2 regions of the Agrobacterium sp. 22-209-1 genome follow, and region 1 is predicted to be linked to the other one. Evidence: riboswitches for the same ligand, from Rfam matches in the RefSeq annotation. Region 1 holds a riboswitch; the other holds the start of a gene.

Region 1 (5,404 bases):
CCCTTCGAGGCCAGCACTTCGATCCACAAATCGATGTAGCAATTGGTCTCCGGCCACATTCTCTCGGAGGAATGGAGCGGATGCTGCACATAATTTTGGGGATCGAGACCGGGAAAAATCTGCCGCATGAATGATCAGCCCCAGAGCGTTTCCACGACCTTCGCAGGCCATTTCTTCACATCGAGACCATGATGCGCAAACAGCGCCAGCGCGATGCGCTCAAGGCCGAAACCGACGCAGGCGGTATGGGCAACATCGCCATTATCGAGGTTCAGGCCCCACTTCTGGCCGAAGGCATCCTGGTGGTAGTTGAAACTCATGCAGGCTGTTGGGTTCGTCGTCGATGTGACCGGGATCAAGAGTTCGAATTTCAGGTTCTGGTCGCGCTGGTTGTTGGCGAGCATTTTTCCGGCGCGGCCGAAGAAGGGATCGTTGGCGATATCGATGGTGACGTCGAGCCCGACCGCTTTCATCATTTCCACGCCGCGATCCATCCAGGTCTGGCGGAATTCGGTGACGTTCGCCTCGGTGCCCATGCAGACATATTCACGCATGCGGAAAAGCTGCTGGCGCGCCGGATCCTTTGAGGGTTCATGGCGGAAGCAATAGGACTGGATGTCATAGAGACCGCCGCCGGCGGGAAGGGCGCCACGTTTGGCGATCGTCGGATAGAGCGGGTAGCAGGCCGCCGGCGTCAGCACGATGTCGGTGGCTTTCTGGTCCTTGGTCCAGTCGCCGCCCTCATCCATCGTCTTCAGCAGGCTGACATGGTCGAGTTCACAGCCGCAAAAGGAATGGACCGTGCCGGCGAGCTGCGGGAAGCTCTTCATGTAACCGCTCTTTTCGAAATAGGCGCGGTTGATGCCGGGCGGGAAGCGGATCGCTTCGGCGCCATCGGCGCCACCGGTGCGGTCGATCAGCCGCTCGAAGGCGGCAATCACATCCTCGAACTGGCCGCTGCGTCCATAAAGACCGTCCACACCGGTTTCAATCAGCAGGCCTTCTTCGAACAGTCGATCGAGAAACGATGTTTGCATGTCCATGGTCTTATCCCAAGAGGCTGGTGTCCTGCTTGTGAACCAGCAGGAGATTGGCGGAATTGCCGAGAATGCGGTCGTTGGAAATCATCAGACGGGCGGAGTGTGCGTCGCGCAGGTGCCGGCCGAGGCTATAGGGCGTGCCGTTCTTGTAGCCCATGATGCCGCAGACCAGCATGGCGTGGTCGATGATCTCGAGAATGGTTTCGGAAGAGCAAATCTTCACATTGTTCATGGCGACGGCAAAGGCCATCGACATCAGTTTTTCGGGGTCGCTCTTGGTGTCCTCGTAAGCCTTGATGCCGGCGATGATGTTGGATTTCACGACCTGCAGCTTGGTGGAAACTTCAGCAAGGCGGATTGCGCCGGGAGGAGCGGTGCCCGGCGATTTGCGCGCCGCGGCTCTGACGAAAGACTGGGCGCGCAGCACGGCGTCCGACGCGATGCCGTACCAGACGGCGCTCCACAGGAGATGCGAGCTTGCAAGCATGGATTGTGCGGCGATTTCGGCAAAGGGTTTCGGGAATATCTGCGCCGCCGGCGCTTCGCCGCGGAACAGGAAGCCGTCCGAACAGGTGCCACGCATGCCGAGCGTATCCCAGACATGGGTCTTTTCGAGCGTGTACTGATTTTTCAGGAAGACGGTCATCACCTGGTCGGCGGGCGCGGCATCCTTGTGGGCGCGCGAGGTGATGAGGATCGCATCGGCATTGCTGCCATAGGAAATGACGGTGGCATCCTTTTCCAGCCGGCAGCTATCGCCTTCGACTTCGATCGCACAGATGGAGTTGCGCAGATTGCCGCCGATGCCGCCTTCCGTGGTGGCGGAGCCGAGCAGGAGCTGTTCGTTGGCAACGCGACGCATGAAGCCCGGATGCCAGTTGCTCTCGACGCCATGTTCCACAAGGCTTGACAGCTTGATGTGGTGCATGGCGAAAATCATCGCGGTTGCCGAACATGCCTGCCCGAGCCGGGCGCAGATATCGGCGATTTCCTGTAAGGAAGCGCTTTCGCCGCCCAGCGAAGAGGGGACCTGAATGCCGAGCAGACGTTCCTGTCGCAGCGCATCAACAGCTTCCTGCGGAAAGCGGCCGGTGACATCTACCGCATCCGCATGTCTGGCGGCAATTGCCGCGACACGGCCCGCGCGCGCGGACAGCGTTTCATCCTGCGGCGCTACGGTGACGTTCATCAGGCTGCCTCTTTACCATCCAGAATGAGCTTAACGGTGTCTTCAATCGCCCTGATGCTCGCAAAGGATTTGCGGTTCAGGAGATTGTCGGGGAATTCGATGTCGAATGCCTCTTCGATGCCGAGCATCAATTGTACCGACGCAAAGGAAGAAAGGCCCGCTGCATAAAGATCGGCTTCGTCTGCAATCGTATCGACGGGGGTTGGAAGCTGGCCGAATTTTGCCAGTATTTCACGAATAGTCGCATTCATTCCGACGTATCTCCAATGAAATCAACATTAGGTAGGTTTGTGCTTATCGTTATGCCGCAAACGATAATATTCGCCTAAACCGTTAGGTTAATTACAACTAACGGCAGCATGCGACATTCCCGCACCTTTGCCAAGTACGGATCGTCGGCCTTGACAAATGCCGGGCGGTGTTTTTTGCTGAGACCATTCACCAGGGGTGTCCCGTCAAGGGGCTGAGATTCTGCTTTCATGCGCAGTGACCCGTTGAACCTGATCCAGTTCATACTGGCGTAGGGACGGTGCAAAGACCTGATGTCGGGCGGGCGCATGACGTTGCGTTTCGGCAATTCGGTATTTTCCATCATTCCGGCTCGAACTGGGTCTCCACTGTCAAACTTTGGAGCCTCAAGATGAATATCGCTGCCAAGACTATCCCGCTTACGGTCACCACCGGGCCGCATGCCGCCTCCACGAAAATCCACAAAGCCGGCATTCTACATCCCCATATCCGCGTGCCGATGCGCGAGATCGCCGTTCATCCCACAGCCGGCGAACCGCCGGTGACGGTCTATGATTCTTCCGGCCCCTATACCGATCCTGCCCATGCCGTTTTGATTGAAAAGGGTCTGCCGCGCCTGCGTCAAGACTGGGTCGTGGCCCGCGGTGATGTCGAGGCTTATGAGGGGCGACACGTCAAGCCGGAGGATAACGGCTTTGCCACAGGCGAGCGCCTGACGCCTGAATTCGGTGTGCGTCACCAGCCGCTGAAAGCGACGGCGGGCAAGGCGGTGACGCAACTTGCCTATGCCAGGGCGGGCATTATCACGCCGGAAATGGAATTCATCGCCATCCGCGAAAATCTCGGGCGCGAGGCCGTGAAAGAAAAGCTCGCGCGTGACGGCGAAAGCTTTGGCGCGCATATTCCTGATTATGTCACGGCGGAATTCGTGCGTCAGGAAGTGGCGTCGGGCCGCGCCATCATTCCGGCCAATATCAACCACCCGGAACTTGAGCCGATGATCATCGGCCGCAATTTTCTCGTCAAGATCAACGCCAATATCGGCAATTCCGCCGTCACCTCCTCCATGGCTGAAGAGGTGGAGAAGATGGTTTGGGCCATCCGCTGGGGTGCGGATACCGTCATGGACCTGTCGACCGGCCGCAACATCCACAATATCCGCGAATGGATCATCCGCAACTCGCCGGTGCCGATCGGCACGGTGCCGCTTTATCAGGCGCTTGAGAAGGTCAACGGCATTGCCGAGGACCTCACCTGGGAAGTGTTCCGCGACACGCTGATCGAGCAGGCGGAACAGGGCGTGGATTATTTCACCATCCATGCCGGCGTGCGGCTGCATTACATCCCGCTCACCGTCAACCGCGTCACCGGCATCGTTTCGCGCGGCGGTTCGATCATGGCCAAGTGGTGTCTGCATCACCACAAGGAAAGTTTCCTTTATGAGCATTTCGACGAGATTTGCGACATTTGCCGCGCCTATGACGTCTCCTTCTCGCTTGGTGATGGCCTGCGTCCCGGGTCGATTGCCGATGCCAATGACGCGGCTCAGTTTGCCGAGCTGGAGACGCTCGGCGAGTTGACGCAGATCGCCTGGGCGAAGGATTGCCAGGTGATGATCGAAGGCCCCGGCCATGTGCCGATGCACAAGATCAAGGAAAACATGGACAAGCAGTTGAAGACCTGCGGCGAGGCGCCCTTCTATACGCTCGGGCCGCTCACCACCGATATTGCGCCCGGTTACGATCACATCACGTCGGGCATCGGTGCTGCGATGATCGGCTGGTTCGGAACGGCGATGCTCTGCTACGTCACGCCCAAGGAACATCTCGGCCTGCCTGACCGTAACGACGTGAAGGTCGGCGTCATCACCTACAAGATCGCTGCCCACGCCGCCGATCTCGCCAAGGGCCATCCGGCAGCACAGGTGCGGGACGATGCGCTGTCGCGCGCGCGGTTCGAGTTCCGTTGGGAGGACCAGTTCAACCTGTCGCTGGACCCGGATACGGCGCGCTCCTTCCATGACGAGACGTTGCCAAAGGAAGCGCACAAGGTCGCGCATTTCTGCTCCATGTGCGGGCCGAAATTCTGCTCGATGCGGATTTCCCACGATATCCGCGCCGAGGCGCAGAAGGAGGGACTGGAGGCCATGGCGGCACGCTTCAAGGAAGGCGGTGAACTCTATATGCCGCTCGCAACGCCTGCGAATACCGAATAGCATGCGCATTCTGGTCAAGGGAACGGGGGTCGCCGGTTTGACGGCGGCCTTCGAACTGGCGCGGAGCGGCATTACTGTCGAGGTCTGCGAGCGCAATGCCGAACCCTCTCGCGGTGCATCCTGGTATGCGGGCGGCATGTTGGCGCCCTGGTGCGAGCGTGAAAGCGCTGAGGCGGCGGTTCTGACGCTCGGTCAGGCGGCGCTCGACTGGTGGGATGAAGCGACACCCGGCCTTGTCGTGCGGCACGGTACGCTGGTCGTTGCGCCAGCCCGCGACAAGGTGGAGCTTTCGCGTTTCGCATCGCGGACCGCTGGCTATCGCTGGGTGGATGAGGGCGAAATCGCCGCGCTGGAGCCTGATCTTGCCGGGCGATTTCGTTCCGGGCTTTATTTCCCGGGCGAGGGGCACCTCGATCCGCGTCTTGCACTGAAATCGCTGCATGAGCGGCTCTGCACCATGGGTGTACGGTTCCATATGAGTATCCCGTTGGATGAAGAGCCGTTCGACCGCGTGGTGGATTGCACTGGCTCTGCGGCAATCGGCGGGATTTCCGATCTTCGCGGTGTGCGGGGAGAAATGCTCTATCTCGCCACGCCGGAGGTTTCCCTGTCTCGTCCTGTCCGGCTGCTGCATCCGCGCATTCCGCTTTACATCGTGCCGCGCGAGCCGGGTCGTTTCATGGTGGGCGCAACGATGATCGAGACGGAAGA
Region 2 (5,404 bases), 160 kb from region 1:
GCAATAATTCCCATCTTTTCTCGGGCAACAACTTGAAACTGGCAAGTGCAAATTAGCGCCATTGAAGTCATCTAAATCGATTGCCAGCGGCACACGTCGAAAATAAGGCGATCACCCGTTCAGAAAACTGTCCACCGCCTTCACATTTTGTGTGGCGAAGAAATCTGCGGTAGAGCCGACATAGACAACCCGACCGCGATCAAGAAAAACCACCTGCTGCGCCAGCTTCTTTATGTCGTCAGGATGGTGGGTGACAATAATCACCGTGTTTTTTGTTTCTCCATGCAAGTCGAGAAGGAGGGAGGCCATACCCGCCCGCAGTCCCGGATCGAGCGCGGCAAAGGGCTCGTCGAGCAGCATGACCGGTTTTTTTCTGACCAGCGCGCGCGCCAGCGCCGCCCTCTGCCTTTCTCCGCCGGAAAGCGTGCCCGGCAAACGTTTGTCGAAACCCGCAAGACCGACGCGGACGAGGGCCATCTCAATCCGTTCCCGGTCTTCCACACGTAATTTCAGCCCGGGGCTGACACCGAGAGCGACATTGGTGAAGATATCGAGATGGGCGAAAAGATTATTATCCTGGAAGATCGATGAGACCGGTCTCTCCGAAGGATCGAGCGCCGCCATGTCCTGCCCGCCGATCATCACGCGGCCGGAATCCGGCACCTCGAAGCCTGCGACGAGGTTGAGAAGCGTCGACTTGCCCGAACCGGACGCGCCAACGACAGCGGTTATCCGGCTCTGCGGGAATGTGCAATCGAGGTCGAAATCCTGCGTTCCAAGCCGCAGCCTGACCTTGTTGAGTTCAACGGCAAAATCTTCGCCGGTCATATGCTCGCCCTTGCTGATGGGGATTGCCGCGCAACACCGCCTGCGGCAAGCAGCAGGCAGACGATACCGAGAAGGAAGGCATAACCGGCGGCGTCATTGGTACGATAGCTGCCCATGCTGCTGTAAACCAGCCATGGCAGGGTGACGAAACTTTCCGACCCGAACAGGGCAACCGCACCTAAATCGCCGAGAGACAGGGCCATGGCGAAGGAAAACGCCATGGCCAGCGGCCGCCACAGAACCGGAAGATCGGCAAACCGCAGCCGCGTCAAGCCCTGAAGCCCGAGACTGGCGGAAAGCCGGCCGGTGCGCAAAAAATGACTGGTGAAAGCCGGTTCCAGCACCCGCATGGCAAGCGGCAAAGCCATCAGCATATTGATGAGCGCCACGAGGACCGGCGCATAGAAGCTGACATCGCCGAAAACCCGCAATAACAGGAACCACCCGCTTCCCAATACGACAGGCGGCACCAAAAGCACCAGCGAAGACCCCGCCCCCAGCATGGCGGAGAGGAAGCGCAGGGGTTGCCCCGCCTGCCGTCTGGAGCCTATCGCCTGTCGCGCGCCGATGATCGCCATGCAGCAGAGCACAACAAGGGCTGCAGACAGTGCGGCAATTGCAAGACTGGCCACCGCCGCGCGCAGGAAAATCGGCGCGGACAAAAGGCGCGGCAGATCGGCCCTCAAACCCGAAACAGCGATGGCGGCAAGCGGCAGGCCGATCAGCAGAACAGCGAACACGATTGCCACGCCATCCCAAAGGCGAGCGCCGACGCCTTTTCCATCGAAACGGCGAAGGGAACGGCCAAGCGAGGGAATCTCCGCTTCGGGCGACGGCAAAAAGGCAAGAAGGCCGAGCAGAATTGCGGTGAGGGCAATCTGCAAAACCGAAAGCGCAATCGCCCGCTGCGGATCGAAATCGAACCGCAGCGCCTGATAGATCGCCACCTCCAGCGTCGTTGCCGCCGGCCCGCCGCCCAAAAGAAGAACGAGCGTGAAGCTGGTGGCGCACAGCATGAAGACAAGCCCGGCAATACCGGGGACGAGACGCGCGACCGCCGGCCATTCGATAAAACGGAAAATCGAAACCGGACCCATACCGAGGCTCGCCGCCATGCGCCAATATTCGCCCGGAATACGCTCCAGCCCGGCCAGCATCAGCCGCACCGAAAGCGGCAGATTGAAAAACACATGGGCAATAAGAATGCCGGAAAGACCGTAGATGCTGAACGGCTCATCCGCCCCGGCAAAAACAAGGGCCGAATTCAAAACGCCCTGCCTGCCCCAGATGGTGATGATACCGAAAGCGCCGACGATCACAGGCAGACCCATCGGCACCGCCATCAGTCTGACGATCCAGATTCTTCCCGGAAACTCGCGCCGACGGCAAAGCGCCAGTGCCACCGGCAGGCCGAGAAAAAGGGAAAGAAGGGTGGAGAGCGTTGCCTGATAAAGCGTGAAACGCAGGATGCGCAGCGTATAGGCATCCATGATGCCGGCAGCGGGCGCGCCGGCATCAAAAGACAGGAGAGCCGCAACCGCGAGCGCCATGAACAGGAAAACGGCAGCAAAAGCCGCCGTTCCGAAAATGATCGACCGTCGGTAATCGCGACGCGGCATCATGCGCGGATGTGCCCCTTCCTCAATTCATGCTCATGGCGGCAAGCCATTCATCGATCCATGCCTTGCGGTTCCTCGCTACCTCTTCCGGATCCATCAGGAAAGTCTTCTGCGGCACCACGAGTTTGGAAAACGCCTCCTGCAAAGGCTTAGAGGTCGCCGCGACCGGCATCATCCAGTTGTTTTCCGGAATGGCATCCTGAAAACCGGATGTTAGCGTGAAAGCGAGGAACTGCTTTGCCAGTTCCTTGTGCGGCGCGTTTTTGAGGAGACCGGAAACCTCGATCTGGATGTAATGTCCTTCGGAAAAGGCGGCGGCCTGATAACGATCCGTTTTTTCAGCGACCATGTGATAGGCGGGCGAGGTGGTGTAGGAGAGCACCATCGGCACCTCACCCTTGGTGAAGAGGCCATAGGATTCCGACCAGCCCGGCGTGACGGTGAGAATGCGCTTCCTGAACTTTTCCCAAGCCTCCGGGGCCTTGTCGCCGTAAACCGATTTCACCCATAGCAGCAGGCCGAGCCCCGGCGTGGAGGTGCGCGGATCCTGAATGACGATTTTCTGCGAGGGGTCGCCTTCCACGAGGTCTTTCAGGCTCGTCGGCGGGCTTTTCACCGTCTGCGTATCATAGATGACAGCGAAATGACCGTAATCATAGGGAATGAAAACATCGTCCGTATAACCGCCCGGCACTTTGGCCGCCGATGCATCGATGCCGCTGACATCGAACAGACCGGTCTGTTTTGCTTCCGCGACAAGATTGGTGTCGAGACCGACGACGACATCCGCCTTGGACCCCGCCCCTTCAAGCTTCAGACGATTGAGCAGCGCCACGCCATCGGCCACGCCGACGAAATTGACCGTGCAATTACAAACCTTCTCGAAGGCCTCCTTCACCTTGGGGCCGGGACCCCATTCGGAAACGAAACTCTCATAGGTGTAGACGGTCAGTTCCTGTCTATCCTGTGCAATGGCAAGACCGGGCAGAAACAGCGAGGCGGCAACGAGGGAATTCAGGAAAAGACGACGGCGCACGGGTATCTCCTCAAAAAACGATAGGGAAATAGCCGTCTGCGTTAAAGCCGTCTAATCCCTCCGCCGGTATGAACCGGATCAGGTTCTTCGGGTTGGCAAGCCTCTCAGCCTTTTACACCAAAGCGCAAAAGACACCCCGTTAGATCAAGATGATGGTGTAATCCCGCCGTCCCTGATTGGCAAGATGGCCGAGGTCAGCCCTGTTCCGTCATATGCACCAGTTCCCAGACATGTCCGTCGGGGTCCTGAAAGCTGCCGGCATACATGAAGCCATGATCCTGCACGGGCTTCCAGCTGCCACCGCCGGAGGCGAGCGCCGTGGCGATCATCCGGTCGATTTCCTCCCTGCTTCCGGCGGAAAGACAGGTCAGAACCTCGGTGGTTCGCGTCGCATCAGCAATGTCGCCGTTGATGAAATCGCGGAAACGTCCCTCCTGCAGAAGCATCACGAAGATATTCTCTTCCACGATCATGCAGAGTGTGTGGTCATCTGAATATTCCGGGTTGAAGCTGAAACCGAGAGCAGTAAAGAAGTTTCTTGACGTCTCGATGTTCTTGACCGGCAGATTGACAAAAATCATGCGCATTTTTCAACTCCTCCAAGCGAACGCCGGCATAGAACGGCAATTCTGCTTTTCTGTCAAAGGCCGAAGGAGGACCGGCAAAGGAAGGACTGATGCCTTCAGCCCTCCAGTTCCTCGCGAAGCATCTCCAGTTCCAGCCATTCTTCTTCCATGACTTCCAGCTTGTCGCGCAGCTTCGACATTTCCTGCGCCAGCGTGTTGAAAGCCTCCGGATCTTTTGTGAAAAGTTCCGGATCGGCCATGCGCTGCTCGCGTTTTGCGATTTCGCTTTGCGCCTTCTCCATCTCCTTAGGCAGATTTTCGAGCGCGAATTTCTGCTTGAAGGAAAGCTTGCCCTTCGCCTTTACAGGCTCCTGTGAAGCCGAGGCGGAAGATGCCGCTTTCGCCTTTTCCTGCTTCTCAGCCTTGCGCTTCTCGTCCGACGCCCCCTTGCGCTGCGCCATCATGTCCGAATAGCCACCGGCATATTCGATCCAGCGCCCGTCAGGCTGGTCGGGATTAACAGGGGCGATGGTGGAGGTAACGGTACGGTCAAGAAAATCGCGGTCGTGGCTGACGAGAATGACCGTGCCGGAGAAGCCGGCGACGATTTCCTGCAGCAGATCGAGTGTTTCGATATCGAGATCGTTGGTCGGCTCGTCGAGGATCAGAAGATTGGTCGGCCGTGCCAGAATGCGCGCCAGAATAAGGCGCGCGCGCTCGCCACCGGACAGGTTGCGGATCGGCGTGCGGGCCTGTTCCGGCTGGAACAGAAAGTCCTTCATATAGCCCGTCACATGCTTCAATTCGCCGTTAACCAGCAGATTTTCGCCGCGGCCATCGGTCAGATAATGCGCGAGCGTATCGTTGGGATTGAGATCCTCGCGCTTCTGGTCGAGCGTCGCAATCTCCAGATTGGTGCCAAGCTTCACCGTGCCGCTATCGGGCTCCAGCTGGCCGGTGAGCATCTTCAGAAGCGTGGTTTTACCGGCGCCGTTCGGGCCGACGAAGCCGATGCAATCGCCGCGATGGACGCGCAGCGAAAAGGGCGCGACGATCACGCGCTCGCCGTAAGCCTTGGTGATGGCCTCGGCCTCGATGACCAGTTTGCCGGATTCACGCCCTTCGGTAACGGTCGCCTGCACCGTGCCCTGCGGCCCCTTGTGGCCGCGATATTCCGCACGCATCGCCTGAAGCTCGCCGACGCGGCGCATGTTGCGCTTGCGCCTTGCGGTCACGCCATAACGCATCCAGTGTTCTTCGCGCTCGATGGCCTTGCCGAGCTTGTGCTGCTCCAGCTCTTCCTCTTCCAGAACCTTGTCGCGCCATTCCTCGAAATGGGCAAAGCCACGATTGAG

What was found. A riboswitch is a leader RNA that binds a small molecule or an ion and turns the genes downstream of it on or off. The one in region 1 is predicted to bind thiamine pyrophosphate.
Region 2: it holds a riboswitch for thiamine pyrophosphate, as region 1 does, so the genes downstream of both, thiB (thiamine ABC transporter substrate binding subunit) here and thiC (phosphomethylpyrimidine synthase ThiC) in region 1, are expected to answer to the same signal.

What each region holds. Positions count from the first base shown of each region.
Region 1 is NZ_JBNWCH010000005.1:354,111-359,514, forward strand. Features, by position in the region: gene ACQZ48_RS14590 (DUF1839 family protein) at 1-128, opposite strand, end outside; gene ACQZ48_RS14595 (amino acid--[acyl-carrier-protein] ligase) at 135-1,043, opposite strand; gene ACQZ48_RS14600 (acyl-CoA dehydrogenase family protein) at 1,048-2,229, opposite strand; gene ACQZ48_RS14605 (acyl carrier protein) at 2,229-2,480, opposite strand; TPP riboswitch at 2,663-2,774, shown strand; gene thiC (phosphomethylpyrimidine synthase ThiC) at 2,870-4,693, shown strand; gene thiO (glycine oxidase ThiO) at 4,695-5,404, shown strand, end outside.
Region 2 is NZ_JBNWCH010000005.1:196,070-201,473, reverse strand. Features, by position in the region: gene ACQZ48_RS13900 (thiamine ABC transporter ATP-binding protein) at 112-828, opposite strand; gene thiP (thiamine/thiamine pyrophosphate ABC transporter permease ThiP) at 825-2,450, opposite strand; gene thiB (thiamine ABC transporter substrate binding subunit) at 2,470-3,483, opposite strand; TPP riboswitch at 3,522-3,632, opposite strand; gene ACQZ48_RS13885 (VOC family protein) at 3,678-4,070, opposite strand; gene ACQZ48_RS13880 (ABC-F family ATP-binding cassette domain-containing protein) at 4,166-5,404, opposite strand, start outside.